2 regions of the Agromyces sp. NPDC058104 genome follow, and region 1 is predicted to be linked to the other one. Evidence: predicted binding sites of a transcription regulator. Region 1 holds the regulator's gene; the other holds the start of a gene.
What was found. The regulator LexA, encoded in region 1, represses DNA repair genes until DNA is damaged. The targets are predictions, from matches to a motif close to TCGAACANNTGTTCGA.
Positions count from the first base shown of each region.

Region 1 (11,214 bases):
GTCGCCCGAGGCGCGCACGGTGAGGTCGGTGAGCGAGTGCTTCGCGAACGCCGTCAGCAGGTGGTCGTAGAACGGCACGCCGGTCTCGATGTCGCTCGCACCGGTGCCGTCGAGGTCGATCGAGAGGTCGATGCTCGACTCGCTGGTCTCGCGCTGCACGCGCACCGCGCGGTTGTGGGTCTGGCCGCTCATGCGTCGATCCTATTCTCGGCGGCGCCCGCCGCCCGGTTCGGGGCGAACACGGCGATCGCCTCGAGGAACGCGGTGGTCTCGGCTTCGGTGCCCGCGGTCACGCGCAGGTGCCCCGGGATGCCGAGTTCGCGAATGAGGATGCCCCGCGCGAGGAGCGCCTCGAAGACCGCGTGCGGGTCGTCGACGCCGCCGAAGAGCACGAAGTTCGAACCGCTGCGGTGCGGCGCGAAGCCGAGCCGCGCGAGCTCGACCGAGATGCGCTCGCGCTGGCCGCGGATCTCGTCGACCATCGCGAGCATCTCACCCGAGTGGGCGAGGGCGCCGAGGGCGGCGGCCTGGGTGAGCGCGGAGAGGTGGTACGGCAGCCGGACGAGGCGCAGTGCATCGATCGTCACCGGATCGCCGGCGAGGTAGCCGACCCGGGCGCCCGCGAAGGCGAACGCCTTGCTCATCGTGCGCGAGACGACGAGGCGCGGCCGCCCTTCGAGCAGGGTGAGGGCGCTCGGCGTTCCGGGGTCGGCGAACTCGAAGTACGCCTCGTCGACGATGACGATGCCCCGGGCGGCGTCGGCGACCGCCCGGATCGTGTCGAGGTCGAGCGGGGTGCCCGTCGGGTTGTTCGGCGCGCAGAGCAGCACGAGGTCGGGGTCGTGCTCGTGCACGGCGGCGACCGCGGTCTCGGGCGTGAGTTCGAACTCCTCGTCGCGAGGCGCGGCGATCCACTCGGTGCCGGTGCCCGAGGCGAGCAGCCCGTACATCGAGTAGGTCGGGTCGAAGCCGAGCGCGCGTCGGCCCGGGCCGCCGAAGGCCTGGAGCAGGTGCTGGAGCACCTCGTTCGACCCGTTCGCGGCCCAGATGTGGTCGGGCGTGAGCCCGTGGCCGAGGTAGCCGGCGAGCGCCTCGCGCAGCTCGGTGAACTCGCGATCGGGATAGCGGTTCAGCCGGAGGATCGCCGCCGCGACGCGGGCCACGATGTCGTGGGCGACGTCTTCGGGGATCGGATGCGTGTTCTCGTTGACGTTGAGCGCCACGGGGACGGACTTCTGCGGAGCGCCGTACGGCGAACGCCCTCTGAGGTCGTCACGGATGGGGAGGTCTTCGAGACTCGTCACCGAACCATGCTAGCCACGCGGGCGCAGGCGGTCGGCCCGTGCGACCCCGTGTGACCCGGGGTCGCGATCACTCGCCCGCCGGGACGGCGAGTCGCTGGCCGGGGACGATCGTGGCCTCGTCGAGCCCGTTGAGTCGGAGGATCTCGGCGATCGTGTCGCGCGGGTCGGCGGTGGGGGCGACCGACTCGGCGATCTCCCAGAGGGAGCCGCCCACCTCGACGGTGACGTACTCGAGCGCCGCCCCTGCGCCCGCCCCGGCGACGTCGGCGGCCGCGCCGCCCGCACCCAGGACGAGCGCGAACGCCCAGACGACGAGCGGGAGTGCGGCGAGCGTCGTGAAGACGAACCGGCCGCGGGAGGTCAGCCGCAGGCGCGTGCGGACCGCAGCACCCTCGGCGGCCGCGGTCGCCCGAACGGTGCGTTCGGGCTCGCGGAGCGGCATCGGGCGGGACTGCACCGGGCCGTAGCCGCCGGTCATGATCGCTGCGCTCATCTCACACCTCCTGAGTGAATCGCATCCGGCCCTCGGCCGGGAGGGCCGAATGCGAATCTATGTTCCGAATATATCTTCGAATGAATTCGAAGGCAAGCACCCGGACACCCACGTTCTCGTGCACGAATACCCCGACACACTCGAACGAATGTTTGCCGCACCCCTGCGAGGCGGATACAGTTTCGAATGTCTGGACACAGTGCAACAGACACCACCGACATCCGATCGCGAGGCGATCGCAACGAGGGGCGGAGACCGTGAGCGACAACGACGTGCGTGAGATCGGGAAGGCGCGTCGACGCAAGAGCCTGAGCGCCAAGCAGCTCGCCATCCTCGAGGTCGTGCAGCGCTCGGTCGCGAGCCGCGGCTATCCGCCGAGCATGCGCGAGATCGGCGACGCGGTCGGGCTCTCCTCGCTCTCGAGCGTCACGCACCAGCTCAACCAGCTCGAGCTCGCCGGCTACCTGCGACGCGACCCCAACCGCCCCCGCGCGCTCGAGATCCTCATCGAGGTGCCGGGCCTCGAGGAGCGCACCCCCGCCGCGGGCGAGGCCACGCCCGTCGGCGACGCCGCGATGGTGCCGCTCGTCGGCCGGATCGCCGCCGGCGTGCCGATCACCGCCGAGCAGCAGGTCGAAGAGGTCTTCCCGCTCCCCCGCCAGCTCGTCGGCAAGGGCGAGCTCTTCATCCTCAAGGTCGTCGGCGACTCGATGATCGACGCCGCCATCTGCGACGGCGACTGGGTCGTCGTGCGCTCGCAGCGCACCGCCGAGAACGGCGAGATCGTGGCAGCCATGCTCGACGGCGAGGCGACCGTCAAGGTCTTCCGCCAGCGCGACGGCCACACCTGGCTGCTCCCCCGCAACAGTGCGTTCGAGCCGATCGTCGGCGACCACGCCGAGGTGCTCGGCAAGGTCGTCTCGGTGCTGCGCGCCGTCTGACGCTCACCACGGGTCGGCGCGGGCCGGCCGCACGAACACCCGCGCGCGTCCCACGGAGACGTCGAAGGGGCGGATGCCGCGCAGCACGCGGCATCCGCCCCTTCGCTCGTCGGTCGACTAGCCCGCGAGCGCCGGCTCGGTGCGCGCCTCGAGCTCGGCGCGCACGGCGCGCGTCGCCTCGAGGATGTTCTCGAGCGAGGCGACCGTCTCGTCGTAGCCGCGGGTCTTCAAGCCGCAGTCGGGGTTCACCCAGAGCCGCGACGCCGGGATCTCGGCGACCGCGCGCTCGAGGAGCGCCTGCACCTCGGCCGTCGACGGCACGCGCGGCGAGTGGATGTCGTAGACGCCCGGGCCGATGCCGTGATCGAAGCCGCTCGTCGAGAGGTCGTCGACGACCTCCATGCGGCTGCGCGCCGCCTCGATCGAGGTCACGTCGGCGTCGAGGTTCTTGATCGCGTCGATGACGACGCCGAACTCCGAGTAGCAGAGGTGCGTGTGCACCTGCGTCGCCGCCGCCGCGCCCGCGGTCGCGAGCTTGAACGAGCCGACCGACCAGTCGAGGTAGGCCGGCTGGTCGGCGAGCTTCAGCGGCAGGAGCTCGCGGAGCGCGGGCTCGTCGACCTGGATCACCTTGATGCCGGCCGACTCGAGGTCGGCGATCTCATCGCGCAGCGCGAGCGCCACCTGGCGAGCGGTGTCGCCGAGCGGCTGGTCGTCGCGCACGAACGACCAGGCGAGGATCGTCACCGGGCCCGTGAGCATCCCCTTGACGGGCTTCTCCGTCAGCGACTGCGCGTACGCCGACCATTCGACCGTCATCGGTGCGGGACGCGAGACATCCCCCCAGAGGATCGAGGGGCGCGTGCAGCGCGACCCGTACGACTGCACCCAGCCGTGCTCGGTGACGGCGAACCCGTCGAGCAGCTCGGCGAAGTACTGCACCATGTCGTTGCGCTCGGGCTCGCCGTGCACGAGCACGTCGAGGCCGATCTCCTCCTGGAGTCGCACGACGCGCTCGATCTCCTCGCGCATGAGCTGCGCGTAGCCGTCGGCGTCGAGCTCGCCCTTGCCGAGGCGGGCGCGGGCACGTCGGATGTCGCTCGTCTGCGGGAACGAGCCGATCGTCGTGGTCGGCAGCTCGGGCAGCTCGAGCTCGGCCTGGGCTGCGACGCGCGCGGCGTAGTCGCCGCGCTCGAAGTCGGCGTCGGCGAGCGCGGCGAGACGGTCGCGCACCGCGGGCACGCGCACGCCGGGCGCGGCGCTGCGGTCGGCGAGCGCGGCGGACGCCTCGTCGAGCTCGACCGCGATCGCGTCGCGCCCGTCGGCGAGGCCGCGGGCGAGGGTCGCCACCTGCGCGACCTTCTGGTCGGCGAAGGCGAGCCAGAAGACGAGGCGGGCGTCGAGCGCCTGCTCGTCATCGACGTCGTGCGGCACGTGCAGGAGGGAGGTCGAGGTTGAGACCGCCACGCTGCCCGAGAGGTGCTGCACCGCGGCGACCCGCTCGTATGCCGCTGCGAGGTCGCCGCGCCAGATGTTGTGCCCGTCGACCACGCCCGCCACGAGCGTCTTCGCGGCGAGCGACTCGGCGGTGGCGGGGTCGAGGCCCTCGGGCAGCGATCCGCGGACGAGGTCGAGGGAGATCGCCTCGACGGGGGTCGCCGCGAGCACCGGCAGCGCGTCGTCGAGCGAGCCGTACGGGGCTGCGACGAAGATCGCCGGGCGCTCGTCCTGCGCACCGAGCGCATCGTAGGCCGCGGCGGCCGACTCGAGCACGCGGGCGCGCGGCTCGTCGATCGACTCGCTGACGAGGGCGGGCTCGTCGAGCTGCACCCACTCGGCGCCCGCACGGGCGAGCTCGGCGAGGAGCTCGCCGTAGACCGGCACGAGCTCGCCGAGGCGGTCGATCGGCCGGAAGCCCTCGGGCGCGTCGTCGGCGGACTTCGCGAGGAGGAGGAACGTGACGGGGCCGACGACCACGGGACGCGTGAGGAAGCCCTGCGCCTTCGCCTCGGCGAACTCGGCGAGGATGCGCTCGGCGTGCAGCGAGAAGTCGGTGTCGGGGCCGATCTCGGGCACGAGGTAGTGGTAGTTCGAGTCGAACCACTTCGTCATCTCGAGCGGGGCGTCGTCGCCGACGCCACGGGCGATGGTGAAGTAGGCGCCGAGGTCGACGCTGCCGTCGTCGCCGAGGAAGCGGGCGAAGCGCGTCGGCACCGCGCCGACGGCGACCGCCGCGTCGAGGACCTGGTCGTAGAAGGAGAACGACTCGGGGATGGCGGAGCCGGCGCGGTCGAGGCCCTGCGCGGCGAGGCGCTCGCGGGTCGCGGCGCGGAGCTCGGCGGCGCGCGCCTCGAGCTCGCCGGCGTCGATCGTGCCGGCCCAGAACGCCTCGACGGCGCGCTTGAGCTCACGGCGGCGGCCGATCCGGGGGTACCCCAGGATCGTGCCGGTGGGGAAGGCGGGTGCGGTCATCGTGCGGTGTTCCTCTCATTGACGAGCTGTGATGGGACTCCGAGGTCGAGCCGGGCGAGCACGCCCAGCACGGCCTCGTGACGGTTGAAGGTGTAGAGGTGCAGGCCGGGCGCGCCGCCCGCGAGCACCCTGTCGGCGAGCTTCGCGGCGTACGCGACGCCGAGCTCGGCCTGCGCCTCGGGATCGGGCTCGATCTCGAGGTCGATGGCGAGCTCGGCCGGGGCCTCGACCCCGGTGAGCTCGGCGAGACGGGCGAGCCTGGCCGGCGTCGTGACGGGCATGATGCCCGGCAGGATCGGAATGGTGACGCCGGCCGCGCGGGCGCGCTCGACGTAGCCGAGGTAGTCGTCGGCGTGCCAGAACAGCTGCGTGATCGCGAGGGTCGCTCCGGCGATCTCCTTCGCGAGCAGGGCGTCGACGTCCTGGTGGGCGCTCCGCGAGCGCGGATGCCCCGTGGGGAACGCCGCGACCGCGACGCGCTCGGGCCGGGGCCGCTCGCGGATGCGCGACGCACCGGGCACCCCCGGCACGCCGACCTGGGCGAACGGCTCTCGCTCCTCCTGCACGCGGTGGATGAGCTGCACCAGTTCGGCGGCGCTGCCGAGGTCGCCGATGCCCGCGTCGGGGCCGGCCCCCTCCGGCGGGTCGCCGCGGAGGGCGAGGAAGCTCGTCACCCCGGCGTCGAGGAACTCGCGCACGAGCCGGTTCGCCTCCGCGTGCGAGGAGCCGACGCAGGTGAGGTGCGCCATCGGCTCGACCGCGGTGTGCTCGAGCATGTAGCGGAGCACCGTCAGCGAGCGGTCGCGCGACGAGCCGCCCGCGCCGAACGTCACCGAGATGAATGCGGGGTCGGCCTCGGCGAGCCGGTCGATCGTGCGGCCGAGCGCGAGCGCCGCGGCATCCGATCGAGGTGGGAACAGCTCGAACGAGACGGGCGGGCGCGGCCGACAGTCCGCATCCCGGAGGTCGGAACCGGTGGCTGCCATGGGACTCCTGCGTGGCGCAGCCGATGCGGCGGAAGCGCGGCAGGCCGCGTCCCCCGGCCGGAATCGGCGGGTGGGTCTCGCGGGCGGGTGCCGGGCTCGGCGGTCGCTCCTGGTGCCCGGCATCCGGCCGTGCACCGACGATCAGGAGCGACGATACGCGCGGATCAGGCCTGCCGGGCCTCTATGACGCGAGGTGACGCCGGGTGACGCGAGGCGTCCCAGGCGGCACCGATGCGGGCTCGCGCCGACGGCCGCGCCGCGGTCGCGGGCGCCTCAGGCGTCGACGGGAGCCGTGAAGACGGCCAGCTGCGCGGAGAGCTCGGGCGACACCATCGCACGCACGCGGGTGCCGTCCTCGAGGTAGTCGACCGAGAGCACCCGGCCGGACTCGTGCAGCGTCGACACGACGTCGCCCCGGTCGTACGGCACCACGAGGTCGATCTCGACCGCCGGGTCGGGCAGCATGCGCGTGATCGCGGCGAGCACCTCGTCGATGCCCTCCCCCGTGCGCGCCGAGGCGAACACGGCGCCGGGCTCGAGCCCGCGCAGCACCAGCCGGTCTTCGGGCGTCACGAGGTCGGCCTTGTTGAAGACGATCAGCTCGGGGATGTCACGTGCCCCGACCTCGCCGATGACGTCGCGCACCGTGGCGATCTGCCCGGCCGGGTCGGGGTGGGCCGCGTCGACGACGTGCACGATGAGGTCGGAGTCGCCGACCTCCTCGAGGGTCGAGCGGAACGCCTCGACGAGCTGGTGCGGGAGGTTGCGCACGAAGCCGACGGTGTCGGCCAGCGTGTAGACGCGCCCGTCGGCGGTCGTGTTGCGGCGCACGGTGGCGTCGAGGGTCGCGAACAGGGCGTTCTCGACGAGGAGCCCTGCGCCCGTGATGCGGTTCAAGAGGCTCGACTTGCCGGCGTTCGTGTACCCGGCGATGGCGACCGAGGGGATGGCGTTGCGCCGACGGTTCGCGCGCTTCGCGTCGCGCGCCGGCTTCATGCCCGCGATCTGCTTGCGCAGCTTCGCCATGCGGGAGTGGATGCGGCGACGGTCGAGCTCGATCTTCGTCTCACCGGGGCCGCGGGAGCCCATGCCCGCGCCGCCGCTCCCGACCTGACCACCGGCCTGTCGCGACATCGACTCGCCCCAGCCGCGCAGGCGCGGCAGGAGGTACTCGAGCTGCGCGAGCTCGACCTGCGCCTTGCCCTCGCGGCTCTTCGCGTGCTGGCTGAAGATGTCGAGGATGACGGCCGTGCGGTCGATCACCTTCACCTTGACCGCGTCCTCCAGCGCACGCCGCTGGCTCGGCGCGAGCTCGGTGTCGGCCACGACGGTGTCGGCGCCGAGCGAGGCGACGATGTGCCGCAGCTCCTCGACCTTGCCGCGGCCGAGGTAGGTCGACGGGTCGGGGTGCGGACGGCGCTGCAGCACGCCGTCGAGCACGCGCGCGCCCGCCGTCTCGGCGAGGGCCGAGAGTTCGCGCAGCGAGTTCTCGGCGTCGTCGAGGGAGCCCTGCGAGTAGACGCCGATGAGCACGACGTTCTCGAGGCGGAGCTGCCGGTACTCGACCTCGGTGACGTCCTCGAGCTCGGTCGAGAGCCCGGCGACACGGCGGAGCGCCGCACGCTCCTCGCGCTCGAACTGCTCGCCGTCGGTCTCTGCACCTGCTGCGGCGTCGGAGCCCTGCTCCATCAGCGCCTCGGCGGACCCCGAGCCGAAGCGCGTCAGCCCGGCCTTCGTCTCGGCGCCGCGCAGCACCCGCTCGACGGCGTCGTCAGCAGTGGTCTGTTCGGCGTCATTCATCACGTTCAAGCCTATTCCAATCGCTGCGATAGGTTCCCTGTATGGGTTCCGACCACTATTTCTCCGCGTCTCCGTCGAGCAGTTCGCGCACCCGCACCATCCGCGCGACCCTCGCCGGTCGCAAGGTCGAGCTCACCACCGCCGGCGGCGTCTTCAGCCCCGAGCACCTCGACCAGGGCACCCGCGTGCTCCTCGACGCCGTGCCCGCTCCCCCGTCGTCGGGCGATCTGCTCGACCTGGGCTGCGGGTGGGGGCCGATCGCGCTCTCGCTCGCGCTCCGGTCGCCGGATGCCACGGTGTGGGCCGTCGACGTCAACGAACGCGCGCTCGAACTTACGCGGCAGAACGCCGCACGACTCGGTCTGCACAATGTCAACGCCGTGCTGCCCGACGATGTTCCCGACGCGGTGCGTTTCGCCGCGATCTGGTCGAACCCGCCGATCCGCGTCGGCAAGGCCGAGCTGCACGCGCTCCTCGAGCGCTGGCTGCCCCTCCTCGACGGGGGCGATGCCGCGGCAGCCTGGCTCGTGGTCGCGAAGCACCTCGGCGCCGAGTCGTTGCAGCGCTGGATCGGCGAGGAGCTCGGGCTCGACGTCGAGCGCGCCGCGAACGCGAAGGGCTTCCGCGTGCTGCGCGTTGCCCGCGCGGCCTGAGCTTCGCGCCGCCCGTACCGCGGGCCCGACGTGCGCTCAGCCGTGCGCCCGAGTGTCCCGCCCGGAGCGCACCGCAGCCACGGTGGTGAGCACGAGGAAGGAGACGGTCGCGGCGAGGACCACCAGCATCGGCTGCTGCCAGGCCCCGCTCGACTCGTGCAGCGCGGCGAGCAGCGGCGGGCCCGCGGCCGCGAGCACGTAGCCGCCGGCCTGCACGAGCGCCGACATCTGCGTCGCCTCGCGGTCGTCGCGCGTGATGCGCACGACGGTCGAGATGATCACGACGAAGCCCGCCCCCTGCGCCACGCCTCCGAGCGAGATCCACAGGCCGTATCCCGCCGGGGCGACGAGGAGTCCCAGCGGCAGCGAGATCCAGAGCGCCCCGACGAGCGCGGGCTGCAGCCACACCGGCCGGGCGTTCGAGAGCAGCGGCGCGCCCAGCGCGCCGGCGATCGCCGACAGCTGGAACAACGAGGCGACCGCCCCGGCCGTCACGTCGCTCAGGCCGAACTCGTCGGCCACGAGGCTCGGCAACCACGCGGTGAGGCCGTAGAACGAGAACGACTGCGCCGCGAACGCCGCAGCCAGGAGCCAGGTCATCGGGTTGCGCCAGGCCGATCGCGACGTCGCCCGACGCTCGGGCTCGACCGCGGCGAGCGAACCCGTCACCGCGAGCACCTCCGCCTCCCTGGCCGCCGCGTTCTCGATCGTGGTGAAGCGCAGGTGCACGCCCCAGACGACCAGCGCCACGATCATGAACGCCGACCATGACAGGATCGCGAGCTGCCAGCCGATCACCTCCGCCAACGGCGCCGTGAGCAGGGCGGTCGCCAGCGAACCGATGTTCATCATGGCGGCGTACACGCCCGTCACCAGCTGCGCGCGCTCGGGCGGCACATCGCGCCGGATGACCACCGGGATGACGACGTTGCCGATCGCGATGGCGAGGCCGATCACGATGGTGCCGGCGAACGCCGCCGCGGTCGTGCCCCCCGAACGGATGATCGTGCCGGCGAGGGCGCCGATGAGCGAGACGGCGACCGCCCGCTCGGCGCCCGTGAGCCTGATCGTCCATGCGGCGATCGGCGTGCCGAGCGCGAAGCACAGCACCGGCAGGCTCGTCAGGAGGCCCGCGGCGGTCGCCGACAGACCGAGCTCCGCCTCGATGTCGCCGATCACCGGCGCGATGGCGACGAGGGGGCCGCGGAGGTTCACCGCGACGAGCGCGATCCCGACGAGCAGCAGCCAGGGGAAGGCGCCGCCGCGAGCGGGGGTGGAAGCGTCGCGGGTCACCGTTCGAGCGTAGCCCGCCCGTTCGCCCGGCCGTTCGCCCGGCCGGAGGCTCCGGGCGCGCTCAGGCGAGCGTGAGCACGCCGTCGAAGACGAGCTCGGCGGGGCCCGCCAAGGCCACGTGCTCACCGTCGGCGGCCTCGAACATGCGCACGCCGACCACACCGCCCGGCACCTGCACCCGCCAGTCGTTCGGCGCGGAGGCGCCCGCCCAGTGCCGGACGGCGAGCGCCGAGGCGACGGCGCCTGTGCCGCACGAGAGCGTCTCGCCGGAGCCGCGTTCGTGCACGCGCATGCGGATCCGGCCCACGCCGTCTTCGACGAGGGGCTCGGCCGGGACCACGAACTCGACGTTGGCGCCCGCCACGGGTTCGGGGTCGAGGATCGGCGCGTACGCCAGGTCGAGCCCCTCGAGCTCGTCGTCGTCGGCGAGGGCGACCACGACGTGCGGGTTGCCCACGTCGATGCCGAGGCCCGGCCGGGCGACCGGCAGCTGCTTCGCACGCACGAGCGGCTCGCCGCCCGCGAGATGCCAGGGCCCCAGGTCGACCTGGAAGCCGGTCGCCGTGCGGGTCACGAGTCGGACGCCGGCGCGGGTGCCGATCGCGATCTCGGCACCGGGGTGGAGCTCGGCGAGCCCCTGGTCGAGCAGGTAGCGCACGAACACACGGATGCCGTTGCCGCACATCTCGGAGACCGTGCCGTCGGCGTTCCAGTAGTCCATGAACCAGACCGCGCGCGGATCGGCCGCGAGGGCGGCGGCACCGTCGTCGAGGTTCTTCGACCGCACCGCACGGATCACGCCGTCGGCTCCGACGCCGAAATGCCGGTCGCACACGGCGGCGATCTGCGTCGGGGTCAGGGCGTTCTCACCCTCGGGATCGCTGAAGAGCACGAAGTCGTTGCCCGTGCCCTGGCCCTTGGTGAATCGCAGATCGAACGGCATGCGACTCAGTCTAGGGCGGCCTGGCGGGCCAGTTCGGCGCCCCTGGCCGCCACGTCGTCGGCGTCGATCACGACGGCGTCCCGGTAGCGCTTGAACCACCCGACCTGGCGCCTGGCGTAGGTGCGGGTGAGCTGCTGCGTCTCGGCCACGGCGTCGGCGCGGGGCATCCGGCCCTGCAGCTCGGCCAGCGCCTGCGCGTAGCCGATCGCCTTGCGCGCGGTGACCCCGCGCTCGAGGCCGAGTGGGACGAGCCCGCGCACCTCGTCGACGATGCCCTGCCGCCACATGTCGTGCACGCGCCCGTCGAGCCGTTCGACGAGCGCACCGCG
Region 1 is NZ_JBHVTD010000005.1:71,729-82,942, reverse strand. Features, by position in the region: gene hisB (imidazoleglycerol-phosphate dehydratase HisB) at 1-192, opposite strand, end outside; gene ACFVTH_RS19015 (histidinol-phosphate transaminase) at 189-1,304, opposite strand; gene ACFVTH_RS19010 (LysM peptidoglycan-binding domain-containing protein) at 1,372-1,797, opposite strand; gene lexA (transcriptional repressor LexA) at 2,055-2,738, shown strand; gene metE (5-methyltetrahydropteroyltriglutamate--homocysteine S-methyltransferase) at 2,856-5,210, opposite strand; gene ACFVTH_RS18995 (methylenetetrahydrofolate reductase) at 5,207-6,196, opposite strand; gene hflX (GTPase HflX) at 6,470-7,996, opposite strand; gene ACFVTH_RS18985 (class I SAM-dependent methyltransferase) at 8,038-8,649, shown strand; gene ACFVTH_RS18980 (CynX/NimT family MFS transporter) at 8,686-9,942, opposite strand; gene dapF (diaminopimelate epimerase) at 10,004-10,885, opposite strand; gene miaA (tRNA (adenosine(37)-N6)-dimethylallyltransferase MiaA) at 10,891-11,214, opposite strand, start outside.

Region 2 (11,214 bases), on a different contig from region 1:
GGGCCGTGCCCGTCGCCGGCCGTGCCCCGTCACGAAACGGGGCACGGCGGGCGACCGCAGTACGCTGGAGGGGTTGTCGCACGAAGGAGCATTCATGGGTCGAACGGTCAAGCTCGCGGTCATTCCCGGTGACGGGATCGGCCCCGAGGTCGTGGGTGAGGCGCTGAAGGTGCTCGACGCGGTCACGGCCGGCGGCGACACGGTATTCGAGCAGACGCCGTTCTCGCTCGGCGCGGCGCGCTACCTCGAGACGGGCGAGGTGCTCACCGACGCCGACCTCGATTCGATCAAGGGCCACGACGCGATCCTCCTCGGCGCCGTCGGGGGAGTGCCGGGCGACCCGCGCCTCGCCGGCGCGAACATCGAGCGCGGCCTGCTGCTGAAGCTGCGCTTCGAGCTCGACCACTACGTGAACCTGCGGCCGTCGGTGCTCTACCCCGGCGTCGCGAGCCCGCTCGCGAACCCGGGCGAGGTCGACTTCGTCGTCGTGCGCGAAGGCACCGAGGGCCCGTACGTCGGCAACGGCGGCGCGATCCGCGTCGGCACTCCCGCCGAGGTCGCCAACGAGGTCTCGGTCAATACCGGCTACGGGGTCGAGCGCGTCGTGCGCTACGCCTTCGCCGCGGCGAACGGCCGCCCCCGCAAGAAGCTCACGCTCGTGCACAAGACCAACGTGCTCGTGTTCGCCGGCTCGCTGTGGAAGCGCACGGTCGACGCCGTGGCATCCGAGTACCCCGACGTGACCGTCGACTACCTGCACGTCGACGCCGCGACCATCTTCCTGGTCACCGACCCTGCTAGATTCGACGTCATCGTCACAGACAACCTCTTCGGCGACATCCTCACCGACCTGGCCGGCGCGATCAGCGGCGGCATCGGCCTCGCAGCCTCGGGCAACATCAACCCCGACGGCCGATTCCCGAGCATGTTCGAGCCGGTGCACGGTTCGGCTCCAGACATCGCCGGGAAGGGCATCGCCGACCCGACCGCGGCCATCCTCTCCGTCGCCCTCCTGCTCGACCACCTCGGTCGCGCGGAGGCCTCGGCGAAGGTCTCGCGGGCGGTCGCCGCCGACATCGCCGAACGCGGCGGGGCGACGCGCACGACCTCGGAGGTCGGCGACGCGATCGCCGCCCGCATCGCGGCACTCGACTGATCACGCGCACGCGCATCGAAGGACACACCATGACGATCAACCTCCCGCTCCAGGCCCCCTCCGCCGCCGGTCTCATCTGGCAGACGGTCCGCAACGAGAACGCCAAGTCGCCCGAGGAACGCGAGGCGATCCTCGCCGACCCCGGCTTCGGCAACCACTTCACCGACCACATGGTCGACGTGTGCTGGTCGGAGAAGGGCGGGTGGCACCGCCCCCGCGTCACGCCGTACGGCCCGATCCAGCTCGACCCGGCCGCCGCCGTGCTGCACTACGCCCAGGAGATCTTCGAGGGCATGAAGGCGTACCGGCATGCCGACGGCTCGATCTGGACCTTCCGCCCCGAGCAGAACGCGGCCCGCATGCAGCGCTCGGCCAAGCGTCTCGCCCTGCCCGAGCTGCCGAGCGACATCTTCATCGAGTCGCTGAAGAAGCTCATCGCGGTCGACGGCGACTGGGTGCCCTCGGCGCCTGAGACGAGCCTGTACCTGCGCCCGTTCATGTTCGCGAAGGAGGCGTTCCTCGGCGTGCGCCCGGCGAAGAAGGTCGCGTTCTACGTGATCGCGAGCCCCGCAGGCGCCTACTTCCACGGCGGCGTGCAGCCCGTGTCGATCTGGCTGTCGACGAACTACGCCCGCGCGGGCAAGGGCGGCACCGGTGCGGCGAAGACCGGCGGCAACTACGCGTCGAGCCTGCTGCCCCAGGCCGAGGCGGCCGAGCACGGCTGCCAGCAGGTGCTCTTCCTCGACGAGGGCAAGTACCTCGAGGAGCTCGGCGGCATGAACGTCGTGCTCGTCTACAAGGACGGCACGCTCGTGACCCCCGAGTCCGACTCGATCCTCGAGGGCATCACGCGCGACTCGGTGCTCCAGCTCGCGAAGGATCGCGGCCACAACGTCGAGAGCCGCAAGGTCACCATCGACGAGTGGCGCGAGGGCGCGGCATCCGGCGAGATCGTGGGCGCGTTCGCCTGCGGCACCGCCGCGGTGGTCACGCCCATCGGGCGCCTGCTCGCCGAGGACTTCGAGATCGTGCACGAGGGCGACGCCGCCGCCGAGCTGGCGCTCTCGCTCCGCGAGGAGCTCACGGGCATCCAGTACGGTCGCGTCGAGGACCGGCACGGCTGGCTGCTGCGCCTCGACGCGTGAGCGTCTCCTCTGGTTCATCGGCCGCGGCCTCGTCGGCCGAGGCCCGCACGGCGGCGGCCGGATCGATCTCGATCCGGCCGTTCGCCGTCGCCGACACCGAGGAGGTCGTCGCGCTCTGGCGTGCGGCCGGGCTCGTGAAGCCGTGGAACGACCCGTATCTCGACATCGAGCGCAAGCTGACGGTGCAGCCCGAGCTGTTCCTGGTGGCCGAGGCGGGTTCGCCCGGCTCGGTGGGCTCGTCGGAAATCGTCGGCACGGCGATGGTCGGGTACGAGGGGCACCGCGGGTGGGTGAACTACCTCGCGGTCGCCGATCCCGCGCGCGGGACCGGGCTCGGGCGGCTGCTCATGGATGAGGCCGAGCGGCTGCTCTTCGAGCGGGGATGCCCCAAGCTCAACCTGCAGGTGCGCACCTCGAACACCGAGGTGATCGCGTTCTACCAGCGACTCGGGTACGCGGTCGACGACGCGGTGAGCCTCGGCAAGCGGCTGATCGAGGATGCTCCGGCGGCGAGCCGCTGAGCGATTGGTTGGTCGTTGTCAACGCCTCGTCGACTCGGGAGACTTGACGCATGACCGGAAGACCCCGCCTACGGCTCGGCGTCGGGTGGTACATCCTGGTCGCAGGTCTGGTCTTGCCCGTTGTGGAAGTGGCGTCCGGTCTGCTGGGCGATCCGGTCTGGACCGGCGTCACCACCTTCTTCTTGGTGGTGGCGGCGTTCGCCTGGTTCGCCCTTGCGTTCTTCGGAACATCCTGGGCGCGGGCTCGCCTCAGGGAGCTGCTCGCAGGCCAGGAGAACGGCGTGGGCCTCATCGGAATGATGTGGTCCGGCCTCGAGCCGCAGGAACTGGTCGTCGTCGTCGCGGGTGAGTCGGGATTCTTGATTCATGACCGATCCGGGGTGATGTTCGAGCTCGCTCCCGACGAGATCCGGAGTATCCGCGTCGACTCGAGCGGGGTGCCCGATGATCCCCTGATCGTCATCGCTCTCCGCGACGAACGAATCATCCGTGTTTGCCCGATCGCGAATTCCGGCCTGTTCCGCCCTTCGTACTCGAAGATCGACAGGATCACCGAGAAGTTCAATGCGTTGAGGGTGGGGCAGGCCCCGCACCCGGCTCCCTGAGCGGCAGGCCCGACTCGTGGACATGGAGACGGCCCAGCAGGCATTCGCGGCCATGGTGAAGACCGGGCTCTCGCCAGGGTTCCGCGCACGCGGCTGGGGAGGTTCGGGAGGGAAGTACCGGTTTCCCTCGGAGTCGCACTGGGTGCTCGCCGGTGTGCAGAAGTCGGCATTCAGCGACCGCAACGAGGTGTTGTTCGTGATCAACCTCATGGTGGTGCGCCGCGCCGACTGGACCGAACTTCGCCGGAGCCGAGGCTTGAGCGAAGTTCCGACTGCGTCGATGCATCCGGGCGGCCCTGGTATTGGGAGCGTCTGGGTATGCTGGCCGCTCCGGACCGCAGGGACGCCTGGTGGAGTGTGTCGCCTCGATCGGATCTCTCGGAAGTTGTGAACGCGGTGACGGCCGCGTTGGACGAGTACGGGACTCCTTGGATCTCGGAACGGCTCTGAACTGGTAGCTGCCGCGCGCGACCGGCCTCGACAACTGTGCCCACCGGGCGGCTGATCGAGGATGCCTCGCCGCGGGCTGCTGACCGCGCGACTCCTCCTCCGCAAGGGGCATCAAGAACGAGTTCTCCACAACTTGAATAGCTGATCAGCTTGGGTTTCTGCCCGAATTCGGATGTCGGTGGGTGGTGGCAGAGTGGAAGCATGACGCACCCGCTCGCCGCCCTCGAGACCGATCTCGGCGCGCTGCGTACCGAGTGGGTCGGCGCTGCGCCGGCGTTCGACGCGGGGGTCGAGGCAGGGGCCGAGCGCGGGCTCGATGACGTCGTCGCGATGAGCGATGCCGGTCTCGTGCGGGTGCTCGAGGTCGCGGGCGAGCTGCGGCGCCAGATCGATGCGCTGCTCGCGGCGCTCGCCGCGGAGGTCGACCAACGCAGTGACGCCGTGTTCGGTGCAGACGGGCTCGCGAAGCAGCACGGGCAGCGCAACGCGATCCAGCTCGTCGCGTCGTCGGTCGGAGCGTCGGCGCGGCAGGCCGCGATGCTCGTGCGGGTCGGGGTGGCGACGCGGCCGCGCGCGTCGTTCGTAGGCGAGTCGTTGCCCCCGCGACGGCCCGCAGTCGCGGGTGCGCTCGCGAGCGGTGCCATCGGCCTCGAGGCCGCCGATGCGATCTGCACGATGCTCGACCGGGTGGCTCCTCGTACGAGTGCCGCGCGTGCCGAGGCGTACGACGGTGAGCTGGCCGCCTTCGCCGCGTCGGTGCCCTATTCGTTGCTCCAGCGCGCCGTGACGCATGCCGAGGCGAGGCTCGATCCCGACGGCGTCGAGCCGCGCGACGAGGCGCTGCACGAGCAGCGTTCGCTCACGATCACCGAAGAGGCGTCGGGCATGGTGCGACTGCACGGGCGATTCGACGTCGTGACCGCTGCGCCGATCAGGGCCGCGGTCGAACAGCTGGTCACCGACGTGCTGCAGCGGCGGCGTCAGGCGACTCCGGGCGACGGCACCGACGGGGGTGGACCGGTCATCGACGACCGGCGCTCCATCTCGCAGTTGCAGGCCGATGCGCTGGCCGATCTCGCCAGGCATGCGCTCGGCTGCGCCGAGATGCCGACGGTCTCCAAGACGACCGTCATCGTGCGGATGCAGGCGGACGCGCTCGAGTCGGCGTTGGCGTTCGAGCGGCCAGGTGCCGCGACCGACGGCTCGGTCGAAGCACAGGCTCTCATGCGCGGCCAGGTCGGGCCGACGGCATCGGGCAGGCTCGGCTCGATCGACGGATTCGATCGAACGATGTCGGCCGCGACGCTTCGGCGGATGGCAGCGGACGCTGAGATCATCCCGGTCGTACTCGGCGGCCGGAGCGAACCGCTCGATGTCGGCCGGGCGAAGCGACTGTTCACCCGTGCGCAGCGAATCGCCCTCGCCGAGCGCGATGGCGGGTGCGCGAGCTGCGGCCGCAACATCGGCTACGTCGACGCCCATCACATCAGATGGTGGGAGCGCGACACTGGCCCGACCGACCTCGACAACGGCGCGCTGCTCTGCACCCATTGCCATCATCAGGTGCATCGAGACGGGTGGCGCATCATCGCGCGCCGGCACGAGATCCGGTTCGTTCCACCGCCGCACGTCGACCCCGAGCAGCGCCCGCGACTCGGCGGGCGAGCACGCTTCGAGCTGCGCGACGCCGCGTGAGCGGTGCGAGCGATGCCCTCATCGTCGTGTGCGTCGTGTGCGTCGTGTGCGTCGTGTGCGTCGTGTGCGTCGTGTGCGTCGGGTGCGTCGTGTCCGCGGTGTGCGTCGTGCGCGTCGCGCGGGTCGTGTGCGTTGCGTGCGCCGCTGCGTCGGGTGTCTCGCGGGCCCCCACGGACCGCGCCATCCAGCCCGCGCGCGCCGCCCGCCGATAGGCTTGACGGCATGAAGATCGCGCGGTTCAGCCATGGTGAGACCATCTCGTTCGGCATCATCGACGAGGAGGAGCACGAGCTCGTCGTGCTGAAGGCCGACCCCATGTTCGCGGGCTACGAGCCGACCGGCGAGCGGGTGCCGCTCGCCGAGGCGAAGCTGCTCGCGCCGGTGATCCCGCGGTCGAAGGTCGTCGCGGTCGGCAAGAACTACCACGACCACGCCGCCGAGATGGGCGGCGCGGCCCCGGCCGAACCGCTGCTCTTCCTCAAGCCGAACACCTCGGTGATCGGCCCCGATGACGCGATCGTGCTGCCGCCGCAGAGCGAGCAGGTCGAGCACGAGGGCGAACTCGCGGTCGTGATCGGCCGCATCGCCAAGAATGTCAGCGAGGCCGACGCGGAGCAGGTCATCTTCGGCTACACGATCGCGAACGACGTGACCGCGCGCGACCTGCAGCAGCGCGACGGGCAGTGGACCAGGGCGAAGGGCTTCGACTCGTTCTGCCCCCTCGGGCCGGTCATCTCGACCGACGTCGACTTCGAGAGCGGCATGATCGAGACGAGCGTGAATGGGGTGCGCAAGCAGGAGGGGCGCCTCGCCGACCTCGTGCACTCGGTGCCTGCGATCGTCGCGTACGCGTCGAGCGTCTTCACGCTGCTGCCCGGCGACGTCATCCTCACCGGCACGCCGGCGGGCGTCGGCCCGATCGTCCACGGCGACACGGTCGAGGTCACGATCTCGGGGCTCGGCGTGCTGTCGAACCCGGTGCGTTCGGCGGGGTAGCGGTCGGCATGGGCGACGAGATCGCGGGGCACGGCGCGGATGCCGCCGGCGAGACCGCGGACCCGCTGACGATCGAGCCCGCGCCGGGCGACGGGCACCACGACCTTCGCGACCGCGACGACCTCGCCGCGCTGATCGAGGCGTTCTACCTCCGGGCGTTCGCCGATCCGTTCATCGGGCCGATCTTCACCGACGTCGCGAAGATGGACCTCGCCCACCACCTGCCCATCATGTGCGACTTCTGGGAGTCGGTGCTCTTCGACGCCGGCACCTACCGCCGCAACGCGCTCGCGCTGCACGTGGCGCTCGATGCGAGGCATCCGCTCACCGAGGCGCACTTCGATCGCTGGCTGGTGCTCTGGCGCCAGACCGTCGACGACGGTTTCAGGGGCCCGGTCGCCGACCGGGCGAAGGTGCAGGGCGAGCGCATCGCCGCCTCGATCCGCCGCCGCCTCGCGGGCGGCAGCGGGTCGGCGTTCGAGACGATCACGACCCGCGAACGACTCGAGGCCGACGGAACGATCGACGGGCCGGGTGCCGGCCCCGGCGAAGGCTGAGCCGCTCCGTCCTGCGGCCCGGGCTCAGCGCCGCAGGCTGAGGTGCGCGGCGCTGCTCATCACGGCGTCGGCGGCGCGCGAGACATCCTCGTCGTCGTTCCAGAGGTGGAACGCGACGCGTGCCCGCCCCGCCCGCCCGGAGGCGACGAGCCCCGCGGTCGTCAGCGCCGCGAGGTCGCAGCCGGTCTCGTCGGGCCAGGTGACGATCGCCGAGTTCGAGGCCGGGAGCCCGATCCGCTCGCGGAACGCGTTCGCGAGCCCCACGTCGTGCTGCTGCACCGCGGCCATGTCGAGGGACGCGGCGAAGCCGAGTGCGGCCTCGGCACCGGCCCAGGCGTGCCACGCGGGGGAGACCTCGAAGCGGCGTGCGCCGTCGGCGAGGTGCAGCTCGGGCCCGTAGCACGACGCCCACGGATCGGTGCCCGAGTACCAGCCCGCGGTGTGCGGCGTGAACGACTCGACGGCGCGGTCGGAGAACGCCGCGAACGCCGCGCCGCGCGGGGCGCCGAGCCACTTGTAGGCGTGGCAGACGACGAGGTCGCCGGTGACGTGGTCGGTCGGCATCCAGCCGGTCGCCTGCGTGGTGTCGACGAGCGTCAGCGCCCCGGCCTCGCGCGCGGCGGCCGTGATGGATGCCTCGTCGGCGACCTCGCCGGTGGCCGACTGCACGAGCGAGTAGGAGACCAGCCAGGTCGACGGGGTGACCGCGTCGGCGAGGGCGTCGAGCGGCACGTGCCGCACGTCGAGGTCGCCGCGCGCGAGGAAGGGGGCGACGACCGACGAGAAGTCGCCGTCCACGCAGAGGATCTCGGCGCCGGCCGGCGCCGCCGCGGCGGCGAGCCCGGCGAACACCGAGACCTGAGAACCGGTCGCGATGCGCTCGGGAGCGGTGCCGAGCAGGCCCGCGGCGTGCCCGCGCGCCCGCTCGAGTGCGGCCGAGTAGTCGGCGGCGCTCGCCGCCCCGAGCGACCAGCGCTCGAGGTCGCGGCGCACGGCCTCGCGGGTGACGTCGGCGGGCAGGCCGAGGGTGCAGGCGGCGAGGTAGCCGCGGCCCGCGGCGAATCGGTCTCGGAGCTCGTGCATGCCTCCAGCGTCGACCCATTCGACTCATTCAACAAGGTCCAGTGTTCTATGGCATGCATAAGCGGGGCTTATGATAGCGGCATGTCGGATGCCTCGATCGAAGCCCTCGCGGCCGCGCTCGACCTGCAGACGGTGCGAGTCGTCCGCCGCATCGCCGAGCACGGGTCGCTCACCGCCGCCGCCACCTCGCTCGGCTACAGCCAGCCCGCCGTGAGCCAGCAGCTCCGCCGCTTCGAGGAGCGCACGGGCATCGCGCTCGTCGAGCGCGTCGGCCGCGGCATCCGGCTCACCGAGTCGGGGCGCGTGCTCGCGCGCCATGCCAACGCCGTCGCGACCGCCCTCGAGGCGGCCGCGGGCGAGCTCGCCGAGCTCCGCGGACTCCGCGCCGGGCGCGTGCGCCTCGTCGCATTCCCGTCGGCGTCGGCGACGCTCGTGCCCCGGCTCATCGCCGCGCTCGCGGCGGAGCATCCGGGGGTCACCGTCACCTACGTCGAGGCCGAGCCGCCCGAGGCGGTCGCCGCCGTGCGCGCCGACCGGGCCGACGTCGCGATCACGTTCAGCTACCCGGGCGACCGCGACGACCCGCACCGCGCGAGCGCACGGGGCCTCGACGTGCGCGGCTACGGGGAGGAGCCGATGCAGCTCGTGCTGCCCGCCGGGCATCCGGCCGCGGCATCCGACCGCATCGAACTCGCCGCCCTCGGCGACGAGGCCTGGATCGCCGGTTGCCCGCGCTGCCGCGGGCACCTGCTCGAGCTCGCGGATGCCGCGGGCTTCACGCCGCGCATCGCCTTCGAGACCGACAACTTCGTCGCCGTCGAGGGCATGGTCGCGCAGGGCCTCGGCGTGGCGTTGCTGCCGGCGCTCGCGCTCGCGGCGTCCCCGAGGCATCCCGACGTGGTCGCGCGGCCGACCGCGCGCGCCGACGTGCGCTCGCTGCACCTCGTGACCGCGCAGGGCGCGGGGCGGGTGCCCGCCGTCGCGGCCACCCTCGCCGCGCTCGATGGCCTCGCCGGCGAGCGGCCCGCGCGCGCCGATCGGTAGCATTGAGGCGATGTCCGAGACAGCTCACCCCTTCACCCAGGCCACCGGCAGCGATGTCCGTGTGCGCTTCTGCCCCTCACCGACCGGCACGCCGCACGTCGGCCTCGTGCGCACCGCCCTGTTCAACTGGGCCTACGCGCGCCACACCGGTGGCACCTTCGTCTTCCGCATCGAAGATACCGACGCCGCGCGCGACAGCGAGGAGAGCTACGAGCAGATCCTCGACGCGCTCACCTGGCTCGGCCTCGACTGGGACGAGGGCGTCGGCGTCGGCGGCCCCCACGAGCCGTACCGGCAGTCGCAGCGCGCGGGCATCTACGCCGAGGTCATCGAGAAGCTGAAGGCCTCGGGCCACGTGTACGAGAGCTACTCGACCGCAGAAGAGATCGACGCGCGCAACGAGGCGAACGGCCGCCCGAAGCAGCTCGGCTACGACAACTTCGACCGCGAGCTGACCGACGAGCAGAAGGCCGCGTTCCGCGCGGAGGGCCGCGAGCCGGCGCTGCGCCTGCGCGTGCCCGAGGTCGACCTCGGCTTCGACGACCTCGTGCGCGGCGAGATCACCTTCCCCGTCGGCAACACGATCGACTTCGTCGTGGTGCGCCCGAACGGCGCCCCGCTCTACACGCTCGTGAACCCCGTCGACGACGCGCTCATGGGCATCACGCACGTGCTGCGCGGCGAAGACCTGCTCTCGTCGACGCCGCGCCAGATCGCGCTCTACCACGCGCTCATCGACATCGGCGTGACCACCTTCGTGCCGCGCTTCGGCCACCTGCCCTACGTCATGGGCGAGGGCAACAAGAAGCTCTCGAAGCGCGACCCCGAGTCGAACCTGTTCCACCACCGCGACCGCGGCTTCATCCCCGAGGGCCTGCTGAACTACCTCGCGCTCCTCGGCTGGGGCTTCTCGGCCGACCGCGACGTGTTCAGCCGCGACGAGCTCGTCGCCGCCTTCGACGTCGCGAACGTCAACCCGAATCCGGCCCGATTCGACCTGAAGAAGGCCGAGGCGATCAACGGCGACCACATCCGCCAGCTCGACGTGGCCGACTTCACCGCCCGCACCGTGCCGTACCTGCAGGCCGCCGGCGCCGTCTCGACGCCGATCACCCCGGGTGAAGAGGCGATCCTCGCCGAGGCCGCCCCGCTCGTGCAGGAGCGCATCAACCTGCTCGGCGAGGCGCCCGGCATGCTCGGCTTCCTCTTCACCGACGCCGACTCGCTCGAGTTCGACGAGGCCGCCGTGGGCGCGCTGCCGGCCGACGCGCCCGCCGTGCTCGTCGCCGCCCGCAACGCCCTCGACGCACTGCCCGCCGAGGCGTGGACGACCGCCGAGATCGAGGAGGCCCTGCGCGCCGCCCTCATCGACGGCCTCGGTCTGAAGCCCCGCGTGGCCTTCGGCCCCGTGCGCACCGCCGTCTCGGGCCGCCGCGTCTCGCCGCCGCTGTTCGAGTCGATGCAGATCCTCGGCAAGGTCGACTCGCTCGCGCGCGTCGACCGGCTCGCCGCGCTCATCGGCTGACGGCTCGCGGTCTGCAACACCGCGCTGCACTGACGGATGCCCCGGGGTTCGCCCCGGGGCATCCGTCGTCCGCGGGGCGAGTCGGTGGTCGGGGAGCCGAGCGCAACGGGCGTCTCGTGGCCGCCCCGATCACCCGCCGACGCGCCGAGCCTCGCTCAGTTTGGGAGTCTCCCGATAATCGGCTACAGTTGACTCTCGGCGCGGAACTCCGGTTCCAGGCCATTGGGGTATGGTGTAATTGGCAACACGGCTGATTCTGGTTCAGTTGTTCTTGGTTCGAGTCCAGGTACCCCAGCTCTTGTAGGCGCGAGATTCCGCGGCAGTATCATTCATTGCCCAGCTCGCGCCTTCAGCGTTTTTCGGGCCCGATTACCAGAAACCTGCCAGAAACCCCCGTTCGGGCGGATCGCACTGCGCTATTGCCACGGCTGGCCCGT
Region 2 is NZ_JBHVTD010000001.1:29,133-40,346, reverse strand. Features, by position in the region: gene ACFVTH_RS00190 (3-isopropylmalate dehydrogenase) at 95-1,156, shown strand; gene ACFVTH_RS00185 (branched-chain amino acid aminotransferase) at 1,186-2,301, shown strand; gene ACFVTH_RS00180 (GNAT family acetyltransferase) at 2,298-2,822, shown strand; gene ACFVTH_RS00175 (hypothetical protein) at 2,873-3,427, shown strand; gene ACFVTH_RS00170 (DUF222 domain-containing protein) at 4,079-5,572, shown strand; gene ACFVTH_RS00165 (fumarylacetoacetate hydrolase family protein) at 5,795-6,568, shown strand; gene ACFVTH_RS00160 (group III truncated hemoglobin) at 6,577-7,125, shown strand; gene ACFVTH_RS00155 (aminotransferase class V-fold PLP-dependent enzyme) at 7,150-8,208, opposite strand; gene ACFVTH_RS00150 (LysR family transcriptional regulator) at 8,290-9,252, shown strand; gene gltX (glutamate--tRNA ligase) at 9,263-10,777, shown strand; tRNA gene ACFVTH_RS00140 (tRNA-Gln) at 11,001-11,072, shown strand.
Region 2: ACFVTH_RS00170 (DUF222 domain-containing protein) is a predicted target of LexA. The motif match lies at 4,011-4,026, and genes of this name have one in related genera.